DNA from 3 places in the Massilia sp. R2A-15 genome. Region 1 is predicted to be linked to each of the others. Evidence: predicted binding sites of a transcription regulator. Region 1 holds the regulator's gene; each other region holds the start of a gene.

The links. Region 1 encodes sigma-54, which starts transcription at its own class of promoters, with help from an activator protein. Its sites were predicted from a motif close to TGGCANGNAANCTGCTTT; they were not measured.
Region 2: a site for sigma-54 is predicted at 2,552-2,569, ahead of Q4S45_RS19640 (PEP-CTERM sorting domain-containing protein). Genes of this name have one in related genera too.
Region 3: a site for sigma-54 is predicted at 2,810-2,827, ahead of Q4S45_RS05250 (nidogen-like domain-containing protein). Genes of this name have one in related genera too.

Annotation. Positions count from the first base shown of each region.
Region 1 is NZ_CP131935.1:4,982,169-4,989,202, forward strand. Features, by position in the region: gene lptC (LPS export ABC transporter periplasmic protein LptC) at 1-19, shown strand, start outside; gene lptA (lipopolysaccharide transport periplasmic protein LptA) at 53-619, shown strand; gene lptB (LPS export ABC transporter ATP-binding protein) at 616-1,374, shown strand; gene Q4S45_RS22970 (RNA polymerase factor sigma-54) at 1,378-2,874, shown strand; gene hpf (ribosome hibernation-promoting factor, HPF/YfiA family) at 2,944-3,297, shown strand; gene Q4S45_RS22980 (enoyl-CoA hydratase/isomerase family protein) at 3,390-4,472, shown strand; gene rapZ (RNase adapter RapZ) at 4,469-5,332, opposite strand; gene Q4S45_RS22990 (Ivy family c-type lysozyme inhibitor) at 5,436-5,900, opposite strand; gene Q4S45_RS22995 (IS481 family transposase) at 6,073-7,034, shown strand, end outside.
Region 2 is NZ_CP131935.1:4,264,292-4,271,325, reverse strand. Features, by position in the region: gene Q4S45_RS19660 (HprK-related kinase A) at 1-263, shown strand, start outside; gene Q4S45_RS19655 (nucleotidyltransferase family protein) at 260-1,342, shown strand; gene Q4S45_RS19650 (hypothetical protein) at 1,353-1,568, shown strand; gene Q4S45_RS19645 (PEP-CTERM sorting domain-containing protein) at 1,558-2,376, shown strand; gene Q4S45_RS19640 (PEP-CTERM sorting domain-containing protein) at 2,642-3,475, shown strand; gene Q4S45_RS19635 (nitroreductase family protein) at 3,527-4,594, opposite strand; gene Q4S45_RS19630 (ThiF family adenylyltransferase) at 4,591-5,508, opposite strand; gene Q4S45_RS19625 (N-acetyltransferase) at 5,552-6,238, opposite strand; gene prsT (XrtA/PEP-CTERM system TPR-repeat protein PrsT) at 6,447-7,034, opposite strand, start outside.
Region 3 is NZ_CP131935.1:1,146,964-1,153,997, reverse strand. Features, by position in the region: gene Q4S45_RS05265 (DNA translocase FtsK) at 1-674, opposite strand, end outside; gene trxB (thioredoxin-disulfide reductase) at 986-1,942, shown strand; gene Q4S45_RS05255 (Smr/MutS family protein) at 1,951-2,610, shown strand; gene Q4S45_RS05250 (nidogen-like domain-containing protein) at 2,868-3,605, shown strand; gene Q4S45_RS05245 (trimeric intracellular cation channel family protein) at 3,805-4,410, shown strand; gene Q4S45_RS05240 (P-II family nitrogen regulator) at 4,471-4,809, opposite strand; gene Q4S45_RS05235 (NAD(+) synthase) at 4,842-6,854, opposite strand; gene Q4S45_RS05230 (GNAT family N-acetyltransferase) at 6,929-7,034, shown strand, end outside.

The sequences.
Region 1 (7,034 bases):
TCCGCCGCGCGCACGCTGACGCGGACCAGGCAAGAAGAAACAGGGAGCAAAGATGAAGAAGATTTTGTTGGCAATCGCGGTAGGCATGCTGGCCGGCGGCGCCGCCCTGGCCGAGCGCGCCGATTCGCTCAAGCCGATCAACGTGAAGGCCGATACCGGCACGGCCGACATGGTCAAGCAGGGCGGCACGTTCGAAGGCAACGTGGTGCTCACCCGCGGCACGGTGGTCATGAAGGGCGACAAGCTGAAACTCACCGAAGACCCGGAAGGCTACAATTTCGCCACGCTGACGGCGGCGCCGGGCGCGCTCGCGACGTTCCGCCAGAAGCGTGACGGCGGCGCCGACCTGTGGGTCGAGGGCGAGGCCGAACGCATCGACTACGACAACAAGACCGACATCATCAAGCTGTCCGGCCGCGCAAGGGTGACCAACCTGGAGGGCAGCCGCGTGACCGACCGCGCCGAAGGGCCTTTCCTTTCCTACGACAGTCGCAAGGAGCAGTTCGCGGCGATCAACACCCCTTCCGGCCAGAGCAAGGTTGGCGGCGGCCGCGTGGAGTTCACCTTCGACCATCCCAAGCGTCCGGCGCCCGCCACGCCTGCCCCAGGAAAGCAATGATGGAGACAAAATCCTGCGGTAACACCCTGATCGTGCGCGGCCTGCAAAAGAGCTACGGCAAGCGGCTGGTGGTGCGCGACGTTTCGCTGCAGGTCGAATGCGGCGAAGTGGTCGGCCTGCTCGGCCCGAACGGCGCCGGCAAGACCACCTCGTTCTACATGATCGTCGGCCTGGTGCCGTCGGACGCCGGCTCGATCGACATCTCCGGCGTCGACATCTCCAGCCTGCCGATCCACCGCCGCGCGGTGCTGGGCCTGTCCTACCTGCCGCAGGAAGCCTCGGTATTCCGCAAGCTGACGGTGGAGGACAACATCCGCGCCGTGCTGGAGCTGCAGAAGGTGGACGGCAAGGCGCTGACCAAGGACCAGATCAACGAGCGTCTCGATACGCTGCTGGCCGACCTGCAGATCGAGAAGCTGCGCGAGAACCAGGCGATGTCGCTGTCGGGCGGCGAGCGGCGCCGCGTCGAGATCGCGCGCGCGCTGGCCACCAATCCGCGCTTCGTGCTGCTCGACGAGCCGTTCGCCGGCGTCGATCCGATCGCCGTGATCGAGATCCAGCGCATCGTGCGCTTCCTAAAGGAGCGCGGCATCGGCGTGCTCATTACCGACCATAACGTGCGCGAGACGCTCGGCATCTGCGATCGCGCGTATATTATCAACCAGGGTGCGGTGCTCGCTTCGGGCCGTCCTGACGATATCATCGCGGACGAATCGGTGCGGCGCGTGTACCTGGGCGAACATTTCCGGATGTAAGCCATGAAACAGTCACTGCAACTACGGACTTCCCAACACCTCGCGCTCACGCCGCAGCTGCAGCAGTCGATCCGTCTGCTGCAGTTGTCCACGCTCGAGCTGCACCAGGAACTGACCCAGCTGCTGTCCGATAATCCGCTGCTCGAACGGCTCGACGACCCGCTCGACAACTCGGTGCGCCTGCTGGCCGATGGCGCAATCGGCGCTCCCGCCACGCCGGGCGAGGCCGCGCCGGCCCCGGGCGCGCAGGACGCGCCGCCAGGCGAGGGCAGCGGCGACGCGCCCGCCGCCGGTGAAGGCGAGGGCGGCGGCGAGGGAGAATCCCCGGAGGCGGCCGGCGGCGACAGCGAGGACTGGGGCGAGGCGGGCCGCAACAAGACGCCCGACGACGAGGATTCGCGCCCGCAGATCGAAGCGTCGGCCACCACCTTGCGCGACCATTTGATGGAGCAGATGCGCCTGGCGATGCTCGACACGCGCGACCGCGCGCTGGTCGAACTGATGATCGACGCGCTCGACGACAACGGCTACCTGACCGAAACGCTCGAAGAGATCCTCGAGCGCCTGCCGCCCGAGCTCGAGATCGACATCGACGAACTCAAGACCGCGCTGTCGCTGCTGCAAAGCTTCGACCCGGTCGGCGTGGGCGCCCGCAACGCGTCCGAATGCCTGGCGCTGCAGATCCGCCGCATGCCCCACGTGCCGCTGGTGACGCGGCGCATGGCGCTCGACATCGTCTGCAAGCACCTCGCGTGGTTCGCCCAGCGCGACTTCAACAAGCTGAAAAAAGCCCTCGACTGCGACGACGAGGACCTGCGCGAGGCGCAGGCCGTGATTCGCCAGTGCAATCCGCATCCGGGCGCCGCGTTCGGCTCCGGCGCCTCCGACTACGTGGTGCCGGACGTGATCGTGCGGCGCTCGAAGAACGGCTGGACCGTGTCGCTGAACCAGGATGTGATGCCGCGCCTTCGCGTCAACAGCATGTACGCCAACCTGCTCAAGAACGGCAAGGGCGAGGGCCAGCTGGGCGCCCAGCTGCAGGAGGCGAAGTGGCTGATCAAGAATATGCGCCAGCGCTTCGACACGATCTTGCGCGTGGCCGAGGCGATTGTTGAGCGGCAACGGAACTTTTTCTCGCACGGCGCGGTTGCCATGCGTCCACTTGTGCTGCGCGAAATTGCTGATACACTGGGACTACACGAGAGTACGATATCTCGTGTGACAACCCAGAAATACATGCTTACACCGCATGGTATGTTTGAGTTGAAATACTTTTTTGGGAGCCACGTCGCCACCGAAGCAGGAGGGGAAGCATCCTCCACGGCGATACGGGCACTCATCGTGCAACTCACAGGAGCCGAAGACCCTAAAAACCCTTTATCAGACAGTAAGATCGCAGACATGCTGGGGGAACAGGGGATGGTCATTGCACGACGCACGGTGGCCAAATACCGTGAAGCGCTCAAGATCCCGCCCGTCGCCCTCCGCAAAAGTTTGTAGATCGACCTCACACTGTCCCTCTGCGCTTATGACGCACGAACAGCTAGCGACATCATCAAAGGAGTGTGTATGAATCTCACAATCAGTGGACATCATCTCGAAGTGACCCCAGCCATCCGTGAATACGTACAGAACAAACTGGAGCGAGTGAAGCGCCATTTCGATCAAGTGATCGATATCGCCGTGATCCTCACCGTCGATAATCTGACTGAAAAAGAAAAACGGCAAAAAGCCGAAATCAACCTAAGGCTGCCGGGTAAAACCGTGAACGTCGCCAGCCTGTCGTCCGACCTGTACGCGGCCATCGACGCCCTGATCGACAAGCTCGATCGCCAGGTCATGAAATACAAATCCCAAGTGCAGGAGCACAACCACCAGGCCATCAAGCACTTGCAGGAGCCTGAGCTCCCCGCCGCCGCATAAGGCAGGCATCACCTGAAAGCGAGGGCGCCGTCGGCGCCCTTTTCATTTGCGCGGTCGGATAAAATACGCTTTTTCCGTCTTCGACAGCCACCATGACCGACTTCGTCAAAACCCGCATCGCCAACCGCACCGGCATCATCACCCTGGACCGTCCGCGCACGCTCAACTCGCTGTCGCTGGAGATGATCCGCGCGCTGTCCGACGTGCTGCTGGCATGGCGCGACGATCCCGCGGTGGACGCCGTGGTCCTGCGCAGCAGCACCGACAAGGCGCTGTGCGCCGGCGGCGACATCCGCTACTTCCACGACGTCGGCACCCTGCCGACCACCGGCGGCAGCGCCTCGCTGGAAGACTTCTTCACCGAAGAGTACACGCTCAACCACCTGATCCACTTCTACCCAAAGCTGTACGTGGCGTTGATGGACGGCGTGGTGATGGGCGGCGGCCTTGGCATCTCCGAAGCGGGCCCGGACACCGGCCTGCGCGTGGTTACCGATGGCACCAAGCTGGCTATGCCCGAGGTGAACATCGGCCTGTTCCCGGATGTCGGCGGCAGCTACTTTCTGGCGCGCGCGCCGGGCAAGCTTGGCCTTTACCTCGGCCTGACGGGCCTGACGGTGCGCGCCGCCGATGCGCTGTACGCGGGCCTGGCCGACACCTTCGTGCCGCAGGCCCAGATGCCCGCGCTGGCCCAACTGATCGAAGATACGCCGGGCAGCGAACTGCGCGCGGCGATCACGCAATTTGCCGCGCCGTTCTCGGCCGGCCCGAGCGTGCTCGAAGCGGAGCGCGCGTCGATCGACCACCATTTCGGCGAGTCGACCGTCGAAGCGATCATGGCGTCGCTGGAGAAGGACGAAGGCGTGTTCGCGCAGAAGGCGCTGGCCGCAATGAAGAAGCGCTCGCCGCTGCTGATGCGCGTGACGATCGAGCTGCTGCGCCGCGGCGCCGCCATGAGCCTGGCCGATTGCCTGCGCCTCGAGCGCATCCTGGTGCGGCGCAATTTCGAGCACGGCGAAGTACTCGAAGGGATTCGCGCGCTGGTGATCGACAAGGACAACGAGCCGAAATGGAATCCGCCGACGCTGGCGGAGGTGACCGACGAGATGGTCGCGCAGTTCTTCAACTCGCCGTGGCCGGAGCGGGCGCACCCGCTGCGCGACCTGGGGAATTAAGACTGTTCGCGGTGGCGCAGCACGACGCGCTCGGTGGGGCTGAAGTAGGCGGCGAGCCGTTCGGCCATGTACACCGAGCGGTGCTGGCCGCCGGTGCAGCCGAGGGCCACGGTCAGGTAGCTGCGGTTATCGGTCTTGAATGAGGGCAGCCACTTCTCGATGAAGGCGCGAATGTCCTCCAGCAGGTCGGCCGCGCTGGGCTGGGCGTCGAGGAAGGCGATCACCGGCGCGTCCATGCCGGTGAGCGGGCGGAGCGTGATGTCGTAGTAGGGATTGGGCAGCGCGCGCACGTCGAACACGAAGTCCGCGTCGAGCGGCACGCCGAGCTTGAAGGCGAACGATTCGAAGAACAGCGTCAGCGGCGCGCGTTCGATCTCCACCAGTTCCTTGATCCAGGCGCGCAGCTTGTTGGCCGAGAGCTCCGATGTGTCGATCACGTGGCCCAGCTGCTCGATCGCCGACAGGCGCTCGCGCTCTTCCAGGATGCATTCGATCAACGTACGGCGCGCGGCCGGATTGGCGTGCGGGCGCAGCTCGTGCGACAGCGGATGGCTGCGGCGCGTTTCGGAAAAGCGCGCCACCAGCGAATGCGTGTTCGCGGTCAGGAACATCACCTTCACGTCGTGGCCCTGGTCCTTGAGCATGCGCACGTTGGCGGGCAGGTCCACCAGCGACTCGGCGCTGCGCGCATCGACCGCGACGGCCAGGCTTTCGGTGCCTTCGTTATGCAAGGTGTCGACCAGCTGGGGCAGCAGGGCGGGCGGCAGATTGTCGACGCAGTAGTAGCCGCCGTCTTCGAGGACGTTGAGGGCCACGGACTTGCCGGAGCCGGAGATGCCAGTGATAAGTACGATGCGCATGTATCGATGATACCGCAAGCTGCGCTTTGGGGTCAGGTCCGCGGGAACGACGGGGACGCCTAGTCGCCGTCTTTCAGTCATCGGCGCCTGCGTGATCCCTGTTTCAGTCGCCGTGCCGAGACCGAAATTCTTGCTGGATTTCCGATGGAAGAACTGAGTAGTCGTCGCCGTTTCCGTACCAACGCAATGAGGTCCGATTTTCCGCGCGGGTGAAAAAGCCCGCCCACAATCGCAGCTTCTCCATGTCCACTACCACCATAGCGTGTTCCGATGGACAGTCGTGGGGCTTGCACTTGTTAATTACCAAGAAATTTCCCATCTGGGTGACGGGAGTCTCCACATGGTAGCCATCCAGCAGCTTGCGTTCGTTGGCGGGCACGACGCTGTTGAAGATCTTGTTGATGGGTGCAGCCGCCAGGATGCTCACGCGCTTTTTGTTCACCGTAGTGGTCGGGTATTTCCCGACCCATGAGGATAAGGATTCTGCGTTCCAGCCGGCTGGATCATTGGCGAAGCAGGCGCCGGCCGAAGCGAACATCAGGACTGACAGGGCGAGGAATCGTCTCATGGCCATTTCTCACTGGTGGATCGTATGAAGACAGACTTGTCGTCAAAACTACGTCCGCGACAAAAACGGGGTCAGGTCCGTGTTTTGTAGGGAGACATGGGTAACACTTTGTCGGGGGACATAGGTAACACTTTTATCATCATCGTACTTTCCAATAAATGTGGAGCGTACGATGCCTTGGATGGAGTGTTCTCAGATGTCCTCACGGCTTGAATTTGTGCGGTTGGCCCAAGCTCACGACGCCAATATCTCAGCGCTTTGTACGGCGTTCGGCATAAGCAGGAAGACTGGCTACAAATGGCTGCAGCGCCATGAATTAGGCGGCGTCGATGGTTTGGCAAACCGTTCACGCCGTCCTTCCAACTCGCCAGGGCGAAGCAGCAGAGATGTTGAAGCGACGATCGTCGACCTGCATCGTGCGTATCCTTGCTGGGGGGCGCGTAAACTGAAGGCGCTTCTGCCAGACGGGTTTCCCGACCTTCACCACTCCACGATTGATTCCATCCTTCGGCGCAATGGCTGCGAGTTGGTCCCTTTGACCAACCCTGGCAAGCTTGCGTTGAGCAGGTTTGAACACGAAGCGCCGAACCTGCTTTGGCAAATGGACTTCAAAGGTCATTTCCCGCTCACTGACGCTGCTGCCAGACGCTGTCACCCGTTGACCGTTCTCGACGACCATTCGCGCTTTAATATCTGCCTGATCGCCTGTTCCGCAGAGTCTGGCGAGCAGGTACAGACTGCCTTGATCCAGGCATTCAGGAAGTATGGCTTACCTCAGCGGATCACCTGCGATAACGGTCCGCCGTGGGGAACTGCCGGACGCGGGACTGTGTCGGCCCTGGAGGCGTGGATGATACGACTCGGTGTTCGCGTCGGCCACAGCACGCCATACCATCCGCAAACGCAAGGCAAGGACGAGCGGTTTCACCGCACCTTAAAGCGCGAATTGTTGGAGCGCTACGGGTTCAACTCGATTGAGCTTTGCCAAGCCAGTTTTGATCGCTGGCGCGACGAGTACAACCTTATTCGGCCCCACCAAGCCTTAGGGCAATGTCCCCCCGTTTCCCGGTATTCGGTCAGCGGCCGCGCCTATCCGGAGTCATTGCCCACGATTGAGTACGAACCCGAAGACGA
Region 2 (7,034 bases), 720 kb from region 1:
CGCGCGCACGCGAACCGGCGCGCCCTGGCTGGATCGTGTTCCCGCAGTACCAGGTCGGGACGGTCGCGACACTGACGCCGGTCGCGCCTGCGGAGGCCTTTATGCGGCTTGCCGGCAACGCCTTCAATTACGACTTGCTCGGCGCAGCGGGGTTTGACACGCTGGGGCGCCTGACGGACGCCGCGCCCGCCCATGAATTCACCTACAGTTCGCTGGACGAGGCGCTCGCTCTGTTTTCCCGGCTGGCGGCGGGCGAGCTGTGAAGCCGCTGCCGCTGATCGTCCAGGCCTTCCGCGATCCGCCGCGGATTGCCGCCTTCAGCCTGGCCGAATGGGACCTGCTGCTGCGCCAGGCCGCAGTGGCCAACCTCGGCGCCGCGCTGTTTTACCTTGCCGAACAGGAAGGTGTGCTGGCCGCGGTGCCAGCCCAGGCACGCGCGCACCTGGACTGGTCGCGCGTGCGGGGCGAGCGCCACCGCCAGGCGGTGCGTTTCGAAGTGCGCGAGATCCGCCGCGCGCTCGCCGGGCTCGGCCTGCCGCTGATCCTGATGAAGGGCGCCGCCTACGCCGCCGCCGCCAGGGCGCCGGCGCCGGGCCGGCTGTTTTCCGACATTGACATCATGGTGCCGAAGGAGCGCCTGGGCGACGTCGAAGCGGCGCTGATGCTGCACGGCTGGGCGAGCGGGCATACCGACGCCTACGACCAGCGCTATTACCGCGAATGGATGCATGAGCTGCCGCCCATGCAGCACATCAAACGCCAGAGCCTGATCGACGTGCACCATGCGATCCTGCCCGAAACGGCGGCCGACCGGCCCGATCCGCACAAGCTGCGCGCGGCCACGGTGGCGGTGGGCGACGACGAGGGCCTGCGCGTGTTCGCCCCGGCCGACATGGTGCTCCATAGCGCGGTGCACCTGTTCTACGATGGCGAGTTCGGCAAGGGATTGCGCGACCTGATCGACATCCACCGCCTGCTGCTCGAGTTTGGCCGCGAGCCCGGATTCTGGGCCGCGCTGCCGCGCCGCGCCGCCGAGCTGGAGCTGGCGCGCCCGCTGTTCTACGCGCTGCGCTACAGCGCCAGGCTGCTGGGCACGCCGGTGCCGGACGAGGTGATGGCAGGGCAGGCCGGACGCCCGCCCGCGCCGCTGCTGGCGCTGATGGACGCGCTGTTCCTGCGCGCCCTGCTGCCCATGCACGCCAGCTGCACCGGCCGCCTGAGCGGGACAGCGCGCTTCCTGCTCTATCTGCGCGGCAACTGGCTGCGCATGCCGCCGCTGTTGCTCGCGCGCCATCTGTTTCACAAGGCATTCATTTCCCCCAGAACACAGCAAGACGCCTGAGGATTTCCCTATGGACGCCGCTATGTGCGCCACCTCACTGTCGGCTTTCTTTACATCGGCGTCGGCCATTTTTACAAAAATTTTTGAATTGTTGCGTAAGTCTTTGATTGCGCTTCATAAAATTTCCCTGGCACGCCTATTGCTTAATACCTTGCAAGGCTTGCTTACTCCGAGCAAGCAGAAATCTTATACAGCAACATTAATTGGGACTGATTATGAAAATTAAACAAATCGCACGCTTGGCTGTCGCTGCCACCCTGCTGGCTGGCGCCAGCGTCTCGGCTTCGGCCGCTACCGTCCTGGACGGCTGGACCCTGGTCACGCCAGCGGGCACCACCACCGGCATCGGCCGTCTCGGCGTGTCCGGCGGCGGCGCCACGGTCTACCAGGAAGTGAACGCAGCAAACCAGGCATTTGTCGGCGCGCGCTTCACCGAGACCGGTCAGATCTACAACATGGTCTACTCGCCTGAAAACGTGGTCGGCGCCGGCGACACCAGCGGCTCCGAATTCATGCCTGAGCGCCTGACCCTGACCTTCACCGGCGTGATGGGCCACGTGACCGCGCTGAACAGCAACGGCGGCTTCCACTACGTGTTCGATGCGGGCGACTTCAAGATCTCCAGCCGCGCCGGTCTCGACTACGCAGCCGGCTCGATCGTCGGCCTGGGCGGCAACGTCTCGTCGACCGCAGTGATCGGCGGCCTGAACGGCGATTCGACCGTGCTGGCAACCATCGCTTCCTTCCTGAACGCCAACTTCGACATGCGCGACAGCATGAACGTTTCGCTCAAGCCTGAACTGCAAACCGGCAACGTGCTGTTCGAAGCGGTCACCAACAACAACCTGACTTCGATGGGCGGCGCCGCCGCATGCGGCTTCGACGCCAGCAAGAAGTGCGTGACCCTGAACGTCGTGTCGGACGGCAGCGCCTACCTGGTGCGCCAGGTACCGGAGCCAGGCACCCTGGCACTGGGCGGCCTGGCCCTGCTGGGCCTGGGCATGGTTCGCCGTCGCCGCAGCAGCGCCAAGTAATTTTTTGGCGGGACGAAAAAAGGGCGCTGCGGCGCCCTTTTTTCATGGTCCTCGCGCACTGGCTCGCGAAGGGCAGGGTCGGACGGGGCGCAGGGCCTGTCGATTTTTTTTACATTTTTTTCGGATTTGCGTCCGGGCGTTTTCCAAGTCCTTGATTTTTCGGTGATTATTATTTAGGCACAGGAATTGCTTAATCTGCAAGCAGGCACAAGCAGTTTCGCAGTATGCGGCCACAGATAGATTCTCACCTCATTGGAGAAACACCATGAACCTGAAAAAAATTGCAAGTATGTTGTCCGCTGCGGCCGTATTAGCAACGGCGGGCGTATCGGCCTCCGCAGCGACGGTGGTGCTCGACGGCTGGTCGCTGCAGACCCCGGCGGGCACGGTCTCGAATATCGGCCGCATGAACCTCACCGGCGGTGACGCGATCGTCGTCCAGGAGTTCGATCCGACCGGCAACGCATTCGTCAATGCGAAGTTCAGCGAGTCGGGGCAGATCTTTAATATCCTGTTCCAGAGCGAAAACGTGGTCGGCGCCGGCGACAACGGCACGCCGGTGACTTCCGGTGAAATGCTGCGCATTTCCTTCAGCGCCGTCCAGGGCCACGTCACCGCGCTCAATTCGGGCGGCGGCTTCCACTATGTGTTCGATACCGGTTCCTACCAGATTGCGCCGGAAGCGAACCTGTCGAACGTGTACGCGTCCGGTACCATCGTGGGCCTGGGCGGCAACGCCGCCTCGACCAACATCATCGGCGGCATCAACGGCGACTCGACCCTGCTCGGCACCCTGACCAACATCCTGCCGACCGTGCATTTCCGCGACCACGCGGGCAATGACCTGGCCGCGTTGCTGGGCACCGGCGGCGTGCTGTACGAAGCGGTGACGAACAACAACCTCACCTCGCCGCTGACCCCGGTGACCTGCCCGTTCGTGCCGAATCGCGCCACCAGCAACTGCCAGTCGTTCCACGTCAGCTCCGACGGCAGCGGCTACCTGGTGCGCGAAGTGCCTGAGCCAGCGACGCTGGCGCTGGCCGGCTTCGCCCTGCTGGGCGTGGGCGCCGCGCGCCGCCGCCGTGGCCCGGCCAAGTAATTTCCGGCCAATAAAAAAGGGCGCCGCGGCGCCCTTTTTTTTCGTCCCTGCCTAGCGCTGCATCAGCTGTTCGAGCGGCAGGCGCTCCGAGCGGGCGCGCGGCGCCGGGCCGGCGCCCAGGCGTCCCATGTAGACCGGGGTGGCGGCGTCGCCGCCGATCAGCGCCGCGGTGCGCCGCTGCAGGCCGCGCGCGCGCGCGTGCAGCGGTTCGAGCCGGGTGAACGGCCGGCCCTCGCTGACGTAGCGCGAAAAGATCAGCGGCGTCATTTCCGGCTGCATGAACAGGCCGCGCTGGGTCAGGGTCAGCCAGAAGCGCTGCACCGCGCGCCCGGCGGCGACGTAATCGTCGATGCCGGCCGGCGCTTGCTCGGCCTTGATGACGAAGTGGGCGGCGCAGGCCAGCCCCGGCACGAAATCCATCTGCAGGCGCGGCGCCCAGGTGCCCATCAGCCTGTTCATCGTCGACAGGCGCGACCAGCTCTCCATTGCCCACTTCATCAGGCGCAAGGTGGCCGCGTCCACGCCCAGCGCCTGGTCAGGCACGCGGTCCGGGCTGCGGTCCACGCCCCAGTGGATGATGCGGCGATGCACCTCGTAGGCCTCGGGCATGGTCAGGCGCAGCTTGGCGTTGTCGAACATCAGCCTGGCCGCGCGCAGCTTGGGGCCGAAGCCTTCCAGCCATTGCACCCGGTAGCCGGGGCCGGCGGCCGCTTCCAGCGCCGCCTTGTCGGCCGCCGTCAGGGGCCGGGTCTTCATCGGGCGCCGTTGCACGGTGCGCGTGGTGATGGCGTCGATCAGCGGGCTGGTTGACACCGCCGGGTCGGCCACGAAATGCACGTCGAACAGCGGGCGCTGCTCGGCGCTGTCGCCGCGCCGCGCCGCCTCGGCGCGCAGGCCGTGGGCGCTGGCGGCGATCGCGATGGTTTCCAGCAGCGCGCCGAAGGCGATCTGGCTGGGGTGGCCGTCGAGGTCGTAGACGCAGTCGTCGCGGGTGTCGAAGCCGTGCACCACGAGGTGGTCCGGGCCGGCGATCTCGAAGCGCCAGGTTTGCATGTTGTCGCCGCTGGGCGCCCAGCGCGCCAGCTCGAGGATCTGCTCGATGACGGTCGGCGCGCTCATGTGGCCGATGCCATCTTGGCGAACTGGCGCGTGGCAATCTTGATCATCAGCTTGTGCAGCGGATTGTTGTTGCCGCCAGGACGCCAGGTGCGCGCCAGCTTGTTGCGGTAGGCGTCGAACTGCAGGCCGCGCGGCGCCGCCAGCACGTCGCCGCGGCCCAGCAGGATTTTCAGCGCCTCGGTCCCTGCGATGCCGGCGCACAGCTGGCAGGCCATGATGGTGGACGGGCCGCGTTTCTGGTGGAAATTGACCGCCGACGGCACCATCAGGTAGGGCCGGTGCAGGCCGGCCGGCGCCAGCCCGACGACGAAGCGGATCGCCTTGTCGATCTCGGCGCGCTGGCCCCACTGGAAATATTCCTCGAACGTCATCTTGCCCGGCATGAAATTGAGCAGCGCGGCGCCCATGCCGAGCGGCGCCACCGTGGTCGCCGGGATGCCCAGCTCGGCGCACAGCGCGAAGGTGCGCTGGCGGATGTCGAAGGCGAAGAAATCGAGCCCGTCGATGTACAGGTCGACGCCGTCGAGAAAGGCCGGCAGGTTGTCCTTGTCGATGCCCGATGGAAACAGCTTGATGTCGATTTCCGGGTTGATGTCGCGCGCCATCTGCGCCATCACCTCGACCTTCGGCTCGCCCACGGTGTGCATGTTGGCGCCGACCTGGCGGTTGAAGTTGGCGATGTCGAATTTGTCGAAGTCGGCGATGTGGAAGGCGCCCACGCCCAGCCGCGCCAGGGTCAGCAGGTGCACTCCGCCGACGCCGCCGCCGCCGGCGATCGCCACGCGCTTGCCGCGCAGCAACGCCTGTTCATCTTCGGTGACCCAGCCGATGTTGCGGGCGAACGCCTGGTGGTAGTTGAAGGGGGCGCGCAGGGCGGCGCCGTCAGGCGAGGGGGCGAGGGCGGGATTTGTCATCGCGAAATATTAGCACGGCCCGCGACACTGTCGAGTCCGCTATTTACGCGGCGTGTTGTTCGTCCACCGCCAGCAGGCGATTGATGATGCCGGACTCCTCGCGCGGCGAGAAGAAGTAGGGGTAGAACGAGCGCTCGGTGGTGCCCGAGGTGAAGGTGCCGCCGTGCTGGCGGATCTGGTCGGTGACGTATTCCAGGTTCACCCGCAGCAGGTAGGCCGGGGCGTTGACGCGCGGATTGATGCGCACGTCCGCTTCGCGCTGGAAGCCCAGCATGTGCTCGTAGAAGCGGCGGTGGCGCGGGTTGACCTCGATCATGATGTCGCTGCACTGATGGATGTCGCGCGCGTAGATCACGGCCAGGTGGAACAGGTTGGCCAGCGAGGTCTTCGAGCGCACATTGGTGTCGAAGGCGAACTTGGTGAACTCGCACAGCTTGGCGCCGCGCGCGCGGTGGGCGTCGAGCTCGGGCTTGAAAATCTGGTCGGCCGCCAGCCCGATCGGCGAATCGATGCCGATCGTCAGCGTGCCGACCGTTTCGCCCTGGTCGGTGGCGGTCAGCGTGATCCGGTTCGGATCGTCGTGCAGCTGATGCGTACCGGCGTAACCGCGCCACGCATACATCTTGCTGATCAACATGCTGGCCGAATTGCGGCCTTCGGCGGTGTCGGTCAGCCGGATGCCGTACTTCCCTTGATTCACGATCACGTCCTCGTATTGGCTCGACAACATAGTATCGCGTTTGTCGGATACTTGCGCGCCCGATACAGGCTCATCCTTACCGTTGCTTACAGTTGTTACTGCTTCCGGGCATTCTTCGATTTTGGCGCTCACGGTGGCTCCTGCAAAAGTCTGGTTGGGGCAAGGTCTGCGATCCCGGCCGGATGGTGAATACGCTGTTGTGTTATTGCCACCATACCATGCCGAAATGCAAAATGCCTCAAAGAATTTTCAGCAATGCCTTAGCATCGTCCAATTGCGGGAATGCCTTGTTGTCCGCGAGCAATTTATCGAGTTCCTGGCGCGCCGCCTTCTTGTCGCCGGACTGGTTCAGCGCAAACGCCAGGTGGTAGCGCAGTTCCGGCGCTTTCGGCGCGATCGTCACCGCCTTTTGCAGCAGCGGCAGGGCGCGCTGCACGTTGCCTTGCTGCGACAGCATCCAGCCCACCGTGTCGATCACCGCGGCGCTGTCGGGCGCCAGTTGCATGGCCCGCTCGGCCATCGGCAGTGCGCGCGGATCCTTTTGCGCCTGGTAGGCCAGCGCCAGGTTGTTGAGCGCGGCCGGATTGTCCGGGTGGGTCTTGAGTACGGTTTCAAACTGCTCGGCCGCTTCCTTGAATTGCTTCTTCGCCAGCGCGTTTTCGCCCATGTACATGACGATCACCGGGTCGGTTCCGTGTTCCTTCTGCCACTGCATCAGCCTGGCGTCGGCTTCCTTGTCCTTGCCCATCGACTTCATCGTCGCGGCCAGGCGCACCAAGAGCTGCGGCGACTGGGCCAGCGTGAACGCCTTCTCGTAGGCCTTGAG
Region 3 (7,034 bases), 1.2 Mb from region 1:
CGATCCTGGTAGCGCAGGCGGAACCAGTCGATCGTCACCTCGATCGCGGCGCCGATGCGCTCGGCCACCGACAGCCAGGAGATGTGGAAGAACAGGCTCACGCCCAGGCCGAACAGCAGCAACAGCAGCAGGGTCGCGCCGGTGAATCCAAAGGCGACGCTGGACGAATGGCCGATCAGCTGGCCCAGCACGCCGCCCGGAGCGCGCGGCAGCTGCGCGCGCAGCGTGTACATGCGCAGGTATTCGAGGCCGACGCTGCCGGCAAACAGCAGCACGAAGCCGATCCAGCGGATCAGCGCCTCGTGCTGGTGTTCCGGCTCGTCCTGCTTGTCCTCGAGCTTTTGCGTCAGGTTCCGATAGTCCTTCCACAGCAGCCGGGCGAAGCAGACGCACCACCACCAGGCGGAAAAGCCGAAGATGAACAGCATCAGGTCGGCCAGCCAGGCGCCCGCGCGGCCGCCCATGTTGGCCGCCTTCGGCACGACGACATCGTGCGACCAGCCCGGGTCGCCCTTGTTATAGGTGAGCAGGATGATGACGAAGTAGAGGAACAGCACCGCCAGCGCGATCCAGCGCGCCTCGGACAGCAGGCGCACCAGGCGGTTCGGCAGCGGCTGCCGGACGGTCGGATTGCGGGTATAGCTGGAGTTTGTGGATTGGCTTGTTTTTGACATACTTAATACAGAGGTTTTCGTGCCGAAAATGCGATGCGCCCATTCTAAGCCATATATTGTTCGGCGGGCCGATCATTCACGCATGGTGAGGGGTCTGGTCCTGCGGACCTGACCCCATCTTGGAGTTCATCAGGTGCTCAGCAAATGGGGACTAGGCGTCCCCGTCGTTCCGCAGGACCAGACCCCGACCCGGTCGCGGCGTGCCTCGTGCCCTCCCGCATCATCGTCTATAATCGCGGGATTGCCTGTCGGCCTTGATCCTTCCGCCGCCGGCCCCAGTTATCCTCCATACCAACGACCAAGAAGCTCTCATGACCACTACCAAACACGCCAAAGTCCTGATTCTCGGCTCCGGGCCGGCAGGCTACAGCGCCGCCGTGTACGCCGCGCGCGCCAACCTGAACCCGATGCTGGTGACCGGCGTCGAGCAAGGCGGCCAGCTGATGACCACCACCGACGTCGAAAACTGGCCGGGCGACCCGATGGGCGTGCAAGGTCCGGACCTGATGCAGCGCCTGCTGCAGCACGCCGAGCGCTTCAAGACCGACGTGATCTTCGACCACATCCACACCGCCTTCCTGAACGAGACGCCGATCCGCCTGCTGGGCGACAGCCACGAATTCACCTGCGACGCGCTGATCATCTCGACCGGCGCCTCGGCCCAGTACCTCGGTCTGCCGTCGGAGCAGGCCTTCATGGGCAAGGGCGTGTCGGCCTGCGCCACCTGCGACGGCTTCTTCTACCGCGGCCAGGAAGTGGCCGTGGTCGGCGGCGGCAATACCGCGGTCGAAGAGGCGCTGTACCTGTCTAACATCGCCACCAAGGTCACCATCATCCACCGCCGCGACAAGTTCCGCGCCGAGCCGATCCTGATCGACCGCCTCAAGGCCAAGGCGGCCGAAGGCAAGATCGTCATCAAGTACAACCACACGCTCGACGAAGTGACCGGAGACGACAGCGGCGTCACCGGCATCAACATCAAGTCGACCGAAAACGGCGCCATCACCAAAATGCCGGTGCACGGCCTGTTCGTGGCGATCGGGCACAAGCCGAACACCAGCATCTTCGAAGGCCAGCTTGATATGCACAACGGCTACATCAAGACCAGGACCGGCCTCGAAGGCATGGCCACTGCCACCAACATCCCGGGCGTGTTCGCTGCCGGCGACGTGCAGGACCACATCTACCGCCAGGCCATTACCAGCGCAGGCACCGGCTGCATGGCCGCCCTGGATGCGCAGCGCTACCTGGAAGCGCTGGAAGACTGAGCGCAGCCATGGGCCTGAAAGACTTCGCCGACCTGAAATCCTTGCGCGATACGCTCAAGGAGCAGGAACAGGCACGCGCGATCGAAAAGGCCGAGCGCGAAAAGCGCGAGCAGAAGGCGAAGGAAGAAGCGAACGTGTTCCACAGCGCCACCAAGGGCATCAAGCCGATGCCCGAGTCGAACCGGTACGTGGCGCCGATGGCGCGCATCCCTGTTCGGGGCGCCCCTGTCAAACCGCGCACGGTCGAAGAGGACAATGCGGCGGTGCTGCGCGAGTCGCTGTCGGACCAGTTCGACGTCGAAGGCATGCTCGACGACGATCCGACCGTCAGCTATTCGGCGCCCGGCGTCGGTCCCGACGTGGCGCGCAAGCTGCGCAAGCGGCACTGGCCGGTGCAGGACGAACTCGACCTGCACGACATGACCCGCGATACCGCGCGCGACCAGGTGGGCGACTTTTTGCGCCGCGCGATGAAGCGTGGGCTGCGCTGCGTGCGCGTCATCCACGGCAAAGGCTACGGCTCGGCCGGCGGCGAACCGGTACTGCGTCCGATAGTCCACAGCTGGCTGGTACAAAAGGACGAAGTCGTCGCCTTCTGCGTTGCCGGCAAACGCGATGGCGGCCACGGCGCCCTCATCGTCCTCCTCAGGCCCGCACTCGATCGCTAACCTCCCCCCGTTTCCGCGGAACGCGGAGAACGGCGGCCACATCTGGCGCAAGCGGCGCCGGCGCCACATCGACCGCGCGGCCGCCCCTCCCGGCCGCCCCCGCCAACAGGGGCCGGCCCCATCGACCAATTGTCGGTAAAATTTACAGTGAGAATGTTTGAGAATTCTTAACACATTGATTACAAACGACATTTTGTGTTGGCACGGCATTTGCTTCAGGTTCTGCGTCTGACTATAACCACTACAAGGGAGTCATCATGAAAAAGGTGTGGAATGTGTTGTGCGCAGCAACGCTGGCACTGGCCGCAATGTCGTCGGCCCAAGCTGGTTTATATACCTCGACCTACGGGACGATGCTCGCGGGCCCGAGCGATTGCGATGACTGCTATGCCGGCCCGATCGCATTTTCGGGCAGCGGACAGTTTATCAACTTCTTCGGCAACGCCTACAGTGACCTGTATGTGGGCTCGAACGGCTATGTGACTTTCGGCAGCGGCTCCAGCAACTATTCGACCCAGCCGCTGGATACCCAATCCGTGGCGCCGATGATTGCCGGCTTCTACACCGACCTCGACTCGCGTAGCAGCGCCGCTTCCAACGTGTATGCCAACACCTCGACCGACGGCGAAATTGTGGTGACCTGGGAGAACATGGGGCACTACCCCGGGAACTACAGCGGCCCGGCGACTTTCCAGTTGGTGATCCGGTCCAACCAGGCGGTCATCCCTGCCGGCGAGGGCCAGATCGGCTTCTTCTACGGCAATATCGGTGACCATGCCGGAGTATCTGCCGGATTCGGGGACGGCCTGAGCGCATCGAACCCAGGCGAGGTCGCCTTCGCTTCGTTCGTCGACGGCACCACCCTGAGCAACAATCAAGCGCGCTTCTTCAACGTCGATGGCGGCGTTCCGGCGGCTGTCCCGGAACCGGGCACTCTGGCCTTGCTGGGCCTTGGCCTGGCCGGCATCGCTGCGCGCCTCCGCAAGAAAGCCTGACGGCAGCGGCAAACCTGACGCGTGCGCACCAGTGCGCACGCGTTTTGCGTTAACGTCCAGGCGCGGGCGATTTCCGGGCACGGCGCGGCCCCCATGCCGGCGCCATGCTGCGCCGCCCCCCCCCACGCGGATGTATGCTCTTTGCATGTAGGCACAGCTGCATGTTAGGCTGTCCACCTTCCCACGAGCAAACCACCGCATGACGCTTATTAAGTTCATTGAAATCATGGCGATCCTGGTCGGGGCCTTCTCCGGCTTCATCGAGGCCCGCCGCAAGCGCATGGACCTGGTCGGCGTATTCACCGTCGCCTTCATCACCGCCTTCGGCGGCGGCACCCTGCGCGACATCCTGCTCGACAAGCGTCCGCTGTTCTGGGTCACCCACCAGGAATACGCGATCCTGATCTTCGTGCTGGCCCTGATCGCCTCGCCGCTGATCCGCACCCTGCGCCAGATGGTCTCCGAACGCCTGATCGTCATCGCCGACGCCATCGGCCTCGGCCTGTTCTCGATCGCCGGCGTCGCCTCCGCGATCGACGCGGGCATGCCGCTGTTCATCGCATCGATGATGGGCGTGATTACGGGGATTTTCGGCGGCGTGCTGCGCGACATCGTCTGCAACGAGGTGCCGATGGTGTTCCGGGATGGTAAGCCCTACGCGATTTGCGCCTTCTTCGGCAGCTGGATGTTCCTGATCATGCGCCGGCTCGAGATGCCGCACGATTTTGCGCTGTGGTCCAGCGCCACGGTCATCGTCGTCATGCGCCTGCTCAGCTGGAAATTCGACATGCGGCTGGGCCGCTGACAGGATCCGCGGCGCCGACAAGAACGAGGTCAGGTCCGCCGGACCTGACCCAGGTGTTGATCAGACGGCTTCCGCCCCAGTCTCGCCGGTACGAATCCGGATCACCTGCTCCACATGCTGCACGAAGATCTTGCCATCGCCGATCTTGCCGGTACGCGCCGCCTTGATGATCGCGTCGACCACCTGGTCGGTCATCGCATCGTCCACCACCACTTCGACCTTCACCTTCGGCAGGAAATCGACGACATACTCGGCGCCGCGATACAGCTCGGTATGCCCCTTCTGGCGCCCGAAGCCCTTCACCTCGGTCACCGTCAGGCCGGTCACGTTGACGTCGGCCAGCGCCTCGCGCACTTCGTCCAGTTTGAATGGCTTGATCACGCACGTAATCTGTTTCATGGTTCTTCCCCTGTTGGCCGGTTGCTAATAGATTATTCTAACCCATCCGGGATCGCGTCCAGCCCCGCCAGCCACACCACCGCCTCGCCATCGCTCGGCGCGCGCCAGTCGCCCCGCGGCGACAGCGAGCCGCCGGTGCCGACCTTGGGCGAATTGGGCACGCACGAGCGCTTGAACTGGCTGGTCTTGAAGAAGCGGTACAGGAAGATCCCGAGATTGCGCTTGATGTCGGCCAGCGCGTAACGCTCGCCCCACGCCGTCGACGCCAGGAACGCCACCTTGGCCGGCGTGAAGCCGTAGCGCAGCGTGTAGTACAAATTAAAATCCTGCAGCTCGTACGGCCCGATCACGTCCTGCGTCTTCTGCGACGGCCCTTCGCCCTCCTTGCCCGGCACCAGTTCGGGACTGATCTCGGTGTCGAGGATGTTGATCAGCACCTGCGATCCGCCCGCGCCCACGGCGCCGGTCTCCGCGACCCAGCGCACCAGGTGCGAGATCAGCGTCTTCGGCACGCTGGCGTTGACGTTATAGTGCGACATATGGTCGCCCACGCCGTAGGTGCACCAACCCAGCGCCAGCTCGCTCAGGTCGCCGGTGCCGATGACGATCGCGCCTTGCAGGTTCGCCAGCCGGAACAGATGGTTGGTGCGCTCGCCCGCCTGCACGTTCTCGAACGTGACGTCGTACACCTCGGCGCCGCCGGCATACGGATGGCCGATATCGTTCAGCATCTGGATGCAGCTCGGGCGGATGTCGATCTCCGACGCGCTGCAGCCGATCACCTCCATCAGCTGCCGCGCCTGCGCGATGGTGCGCTCGCTGGTTGCAAAGCCCGGCATGGTGTACGCCAGGATGTTCGTGCGCGGCAGCTTGAGCCGGTCCATCGCCTGCGCGCACACCAGCAGCGCGTGGGTCGAATCGAGCCCGCCCGAGATGCCGATGACGACCTTCTTCATGCCGCTCGAACTCAGGCGCTGCACCAGCGCCTGCACCTGGATGTTATAGACCTCGGTGCAGCGCTCGTCGCGCCGCGCCGGGTCCGACGGCACGTACGGGAAGCGCTCGACCCTGCGTTCCAGCGCCAGCGGCCGGTCCATCGTCACCGCCAGTTCGATTTTCACCACCTCGAACTCCGACACCGCGTCGGCATGGCGCCGCACCGATTGCCCGAACGTGGTCTGGCGCATGCGCTCGCGCGACAGGCGTTCCAGGTCGATGTCGGCCGTCAGCAGGTGCGAGTCGTCCAGGAAGCGCTCCGACTGCGCCAGCAGCTCGCCGTTTTCGCAGATCAGCGCCTGGCCGTCCCACGCCATGTCGGTGGTGGACTCGCCTGCGCCGGCCGATGTATACAAATAGGCCGACACGCAGCGCGCCGACTGCTGCGACACCAGCTGGTGCCGGTAGCCGGACTTGCCGACCAGCGCGTTCGACGCCGACAGGTTGACGAGCACCGTGGCGCCGGCCAGCGCGGCAAACGACGACGGCGGAATCGGCACCCACACGTCCTCGCAGATCTCGACGTGAAAGCGGAACAGCGGCAGCGCGTCCAGCTCGAACAGCAGCGAGGCGCCGAAGCGCGCGCGCTGGCCGCACAGCGCCACTTCATCGGCCAGGCCGCAATCGGCGGCGCTGAACTGGCGCGCCTCGTAGAATTCGCCGTAGTTCGGCAGGTAGCTCTTCGGCACCACGCCGTGAATGCGCCCGCCCGCCACCACCACCGCGCAATTGAACAGCAGGTGCTCCACGCGCAAAGGCATCCCGACGATCATCACGATGCCGAGCTTCGCCGATTCGTCCACCACCGCCTGCAGCGCCGCCTCGCACGCTTCGAGCAGCGCGCGCTGGTGGAACAGGTCGTCGCAGGTGTAGGCCGACAGGCCCAGCTCGGGGAACGCCACCAGCACCGCTCCCTGCTGCTGCGCCTTGCGCGCCATATCGATCGTCTGCGCGGCGTTGAACGCCGGGTCGGCGACGCGGCAGCGCGGCGTGGCCACCGCGACGCGCGCGAAATCGTGCGAATACAAATTGGAGAACAGCTTTTTCATCTGTGATCAATCGACGTGCGCCGTTGTGCGTAAAATGCATCGCGAGGCAGCAGATCTTCGGAGAATTTTGGACAATGAATTATCGCACGCATATCGTTTCTTCTCTGTCGGAGATCGGCCAGGCCGCATGGGACGGACTGGCGCTGGCGCAGGAGCGCGCCAATCCCTTCCTGTCCTACG